DNA from 2 places in the Arthrobacter sp. UYP6 genome. Region 2 is predicted to be linked to the other one. Evidence: predicted binding sites of a transcription regulator. Region 2 holds the regulator's gene; the other holds the start of a gene.
The links. The regulator HrcA, encoded in region 2, represses chaperone genes, less so after heat shock. The targets are predictions, from matches to a motif close to TTNGCACTCGNNNNNNNCGAGTGCNAA.
Positions count from the first base shown of each region.

Region 1: a site for HrcA is predicted at 1,447-1,473, ahead of groL (chaperonin GroEL). Genes of this name have one in related genera too.

Region 1 covers NZ_JBEPPM010000012.1:107,473-109,871, forward strand. Annotated here, with positions in the region: gene groL (chaperonin GroEL) at 1-1,288, opposite strand, end outside; gene ABIB35_RS11735 (cold-shock protein) at 1,653-1,856, opposite strand; gene ABIB35_RS11740 (LytR C-terminal domain-containing protein) at 2,068-2,399, opposite strand, start outside.
Region 2 covers NZ_JBEPPM010000003.1:133,906-136,304, reverse strand. Annotated here, with positions in the region: gene dnaJ (molecular chaperone DnaJ) at 1-584, opposite strand, end outside; gene hrcA (heat-inducible transcriptional repressor HrcA) at 719-1,732, opposite strand; gene ABIB35_RS03660 (DUF3097 domain-containing protein) at 1,931-2,399, shown strand, end outside.

The sequences.
Region 1 (2,399 bases), on a different contig from region 2:
GGTTCAGGTTGGCGAAAGCCTTGAGTCCGGCCTGGATGAGGGCCACGCCGCCACCGGCAACGATGCCTTCTTCAACGGCAGCCTTTGCGTTGCGGACTGCGTCCTCAATGCGGTGCTTGCGCTCCTTGAGCTCAACCTCGGTGGCTGCGCCGGCCTTGATGACTGCAACTCCGCCGGCCAGCTTGGCCAGGCGTTCCTGCAGCTTCTCACGGTCGTAGTCGGAATCGGAGTTCTCGATTTCGGCACGGATCTGGTTGACGCGGCCCGCGATTTCCTCGGTGTCACCGGCGCCTTCCACAATCGTGGTTTCATCCTTCGTGACAACAACCTTGCGGGCCTTGCCCAGCAGGTCCAGCGTGGCGTTTTCCAGCTTCAGGCCAACTTCCTCGGCAATAACCTGGCCACCGGTGAGGATGGCGATGTCTGCCAGCTGAGCCTTGCGGCGGTCGCCGAAGCCCGGAGCCTTGACGGCGACGGACTTGAAGGTGCCGCGGATCTTGTTGACAACCAGGGTTGCCAGGGCTTCGCCCTCGACGTCTTCGGCGATGATCAGCAGCGGCTTGCCGGACTGCATGACCTTCTCGAGAACGGCAACGAGATCCTTGACGTTGGAGATCTTGGAGTTGACGATCAGGATGTACGGGTCTTCCAGAACTGTTTCCTGACGCTCAGCGTCAGTGACGAAGTAACCGGAGATGTATCCCTTGTCGAAGCGCATGCCTTCAGTGAGCTCAAGCTCCAGGCCGAAGGTGTTGGATTCCTCGACGGTGATGACGCCTTCCTTGCCCACCTTATCCAGCGCCTCGGCGATCAGGTCGCCGATCTGCTGGTCACCGGCGGAGATGGAAGCCGTAGCAGCGATCTGCTCCTTGGTCTCGATCTCCTTGGCGGAGGAGAGGAGCTCGGCCGTGACGGCTGCAACAGCCTTCTCAATGCCGCGCTTCAGGCTCAGCGGGTCAGCTCCGGCAGCAACGTTGCGCAGGCCTTCCTTGACCAGTGCCTGGGCCAGGACGGTTGCCGTGGTGGTGCCGTCGCCGGCAACATCGTCAGTCTTCTTGGCAACTTCCTTGACCAGCTCAGCGCCGATCTTTTCGTAAGGATCGTCGAGCTCGATCTCCTTGGCGATGGAAACGCCGTCGTTGGTGATCGTGGGGGCGCCCCACTTCTTTTCGAGGACCACGTTGCGGCCGCGCGGGCCCAAGGTGACCTTCACGGCGTCGGCGAGGATGTTCAATCCGCGCTCAAGGCCGCGGCGTGCCTCTTCGTCAAATGCAATGATCTTGGCCATAACGGCTTTCGTCCTTCCGGAACAGTCATGCTGGGTGCTTAGATGTTGCATTCCAGACTGGGGTGCCCGCGACGGACGGGCCTTCGGGACGCGATCTCTTTACGCGCCCGCAGGCCCTCACCTCAGTGGCTTGCTATTTCACTCAACACCGACAATTCTTAGCAGTCAGTCGGCAAGAGTGCTAACTCAATAATTAGCACTCCCACACACTGAGTGCAAGCGATCACGCCTGCACGATGCCGCTGTCACATACATCCCCTGCCAGGGTTGGCATACCTATCCGCAGCAAACGGCGGCGCCCGTGCCAGGGGCGAACCACGGCAAGGCCGGACCGGTCCCCGGATTGTGCGCCTGGAAGGTGCGTCTAAACGGCGCGGACGTCCTCCGCCTGCGGGCCCTTTTGCCCTTCACCGATCTGGAACTCCACCCGCTGCCCCTCTTCGAGCGTGCGGTACCCCGACGCCTGAATGGCGGACCAGTGCACAAAAACGTCGGTTTGAGCCTCATCTACGGTAATAAACCCGTAGCCTTTCTCCCCGTTGAACCATTTGACGATCCCCTGCGCCATGTGCGTTTCTCCCACCTTGTTCCGAGCGTGCATTCCGCCAGGGTGCCCGTGGCGGAACGGGCCGGCGCACAGTCGGCCGTGATCAGCGGATTTCTCTGCCCGGTCCGGTCGGCGTGGCACGGCTGGCACTCACTTTAGCCAGAGTGATACAGCCCATGATCGGGGACGCCGGATCGTTATGCAGTTTTAACGTAAAGGCGCTTTTCGTCCCTTATTGGAACCCCGGGCCGGCAACTATTGTCACCAGATTAAAGTCGGGCGAATCAAAGAGGGTGGGGATGCCGAGCAGAGCAGACAGAGCCTGAGCATTGGGCAGCTGATCCTCGCCGTTGTAGAAAATGATCGAGGTCTGCAGCGGTTGCCCGCCCCAGTTAGCCACCTGCGCAGTGGTCCAGCCGTCGCCCGCTATCCGGGCCGACAGGTTGGCGCCCAGGCCGCCAATACCGCTGCCGTTAAGGACCGCTACGGGTTGGCTCCGGTCAACGGCTGCGGAGGGCTCGGGCGATGGAGTCGGCGTTGGGGCAGCGCTCGGCGTCACGCTTT
Region 2 (2,399 bases):
CCGTATCCCTGGCAGGACCCGCACGGCGCAGTAGTCATGACCTGGCCGAGGATGGACCGCACGGCGCGCTGCACCTGGCCGGTACCGTGACAGATGTCGCAGGTCCGCGGTGAGGTGCCGGGCTGGCAGCAGCTTCCGTCGCAGGTGGGGCAGGTGACCGCAGTATCGACCTCAATCTTCTTGTTGGTGCCGAAGACGGCATCCTTCAGATCGATGCGCACGTTGATCAGGGCATCCTGGCCACGGCGGGTCCGGGAAGCGGGTCCCCGTCCGCCGCCTCCGCCGGCGCCGCCGAAGAACGTGTCGAAAATATCCTGGAACCCAAAGCCCTGGCCGCCGAAGCCGGCGCCGCCGCCGAAGCCGTTGTCGTTGCCGTTTTCATTTCCGGTGGTGTCATAGATCCGGCGTTTCTGCGGATCCGCGAGCACCTCATAGGCATGGGTGACGGCCTTAAACTCGTCCTGCGCTCCGGGAGCCGGGTTAACGTCCGGGTGCAGCTTGCGGGCAAGCTTCCGGTACGCCTTCTTGATTTCTTCGCCCGTGGCGTCGCGTCCGACGCCAAGGACCTGGTAGTGATCGCTCACTCGTGCACATCGCTTCCTGTAATTGGCAGTAGCCGCGTTTGACGCGCCGCCCTCCGTCCGAAGGCGTCCGCCGGATACCGTTGCCCTCGGGCAGCGGCTGCCGGCGTACTGCTGCTGTAATATCTAACGCTTTTCTAGTTGTTCAGTATCCGGGAAAGATAACGGGCCACGGCACGGACTGTGGCCATGGTGTTGGGATAGTCCATTCGGGTTGGCCCGAGAACACCCACCTTCGCTGAAGAATCAGGTCCGTAGCCGGTGGCCACAACCGATGCTTCCGACAGGGAACCGTGCGGGTTTTCCCGTCCGATCCGCACCGAAACGCCCCGGGCGTCCTGCTCCATTTCAGACAACAACCGAAGCATGACAACTTGTTCCTCAAGCGCCTCCAGGATGGGCCCGATCGTCAGGGGAAAGTCTACTGTGGAGCGCGCAAGGTTTGCGGTGCCGGCCATGACCATGCGGTCTTCCCGGTTGATGCCTGCCAGTTGCTCCAGGCAGTGCGCCAGGGCCGCGGCGTTGCGGCGCTTGCGGGCTGGGACCATGGCCAGGCAATCGGTCAGCTGAGAGGTGATCCGGGTCAGGGAGGTGCCGCTGAGCGTGGACAGGAAATGCTGCCGCAGTTCCAGCAGGTCAGGTTCGGTGACCTGATCGGGAACCGTGATGACACGCTGTTCCACCCGTCCGGTGGTGGAAATCAGGACCACCAGTACCTGAGACGGGGCGAGCAGGACAAATTCGATGTGCCGAACAGCGGCGTTGCCCAGATGCGGATACTGCACCACTGCCACCTGGTTGGTCAGCTGCGAGAGCAGCCGGACGGTCCGTTCCATGACATCGTCGAGGTCTTCGGCGCCTTCAAGCAGGGACTGGATGGCCCTGCGCTCAGCGGCCGAGAGAGGCTTGACGTCCGAGATCCGGTCCACGAACAAACGGTACCCCTTGTCCGTGGGGATGCGTCCGGCGGAAGTATGGGGTGCCACAATCAGGCCCTCTTCTTCAAGGGCTGCCATGTCGTTGCGGATGGTGGCGCTGGAAACACCCAGCTGATGGCGTTCCACCAGTGCCTTGGAGCCCACGGGCTCGCGCGAATGAACGTAGTCCTCAACAATGGCCCGGAGCACCTCGAGTCTGCGTGGTTCACTCATGGTTTTCCCTCCCTTGCTGATGGCCTGCGCCGCTGGCGGATCACTGGCGACGTCGAGTAACCGGCAGTTAGCACTCGACATGCCCAAGTGCTAAGTCTAATACGGATCGGCGGCGTTGCTAGCATTGAGGAGCCCGTGCCCGCACGTGCCGAAGCCCCGTAGCAACCAACCACAGCAATCAGAGTGAGGACAAATCCCGTGTCTAACTTTTCTTGGGGGCCGCAGGACATCAGCGCCCCGGCCCGGCGGGTGCTGCCCAAGGTCGGCGCCGAATCCGGCCTGGTCCTCGAAGACGTACAGACCGGCTGGGTGGGGGCCGTGGTCCGGGTGGAGAAGTCCGGCGGGCTGCATCTGATGGTGCTGGAAGACCGGCGCGGCAAGACAAAGTCCTTTGAGCTGGGTTTCGGGTTCCTGCTCGACGGCGAACCGGTGGAGGTGGTGCCCGCCGTGAAGGCTGCTGCACCGGCCACCAAGCGGACGGCGTCGGGCTCGGTGCGGGTGGACAATGTGCGGGCACGCACCGCTAGGGCCAGCCGAATCTGGGTCGAGGGAAAGCACGACGCCGAGCTGGTGGAAAAGGTCTGGGGCGACGATCTGCGGGTGGAGGGCATCGTCGTCGAACCCCTGCACGGTGTGGACGACCTGTTCTCGGCAGTTCGGGACTTCA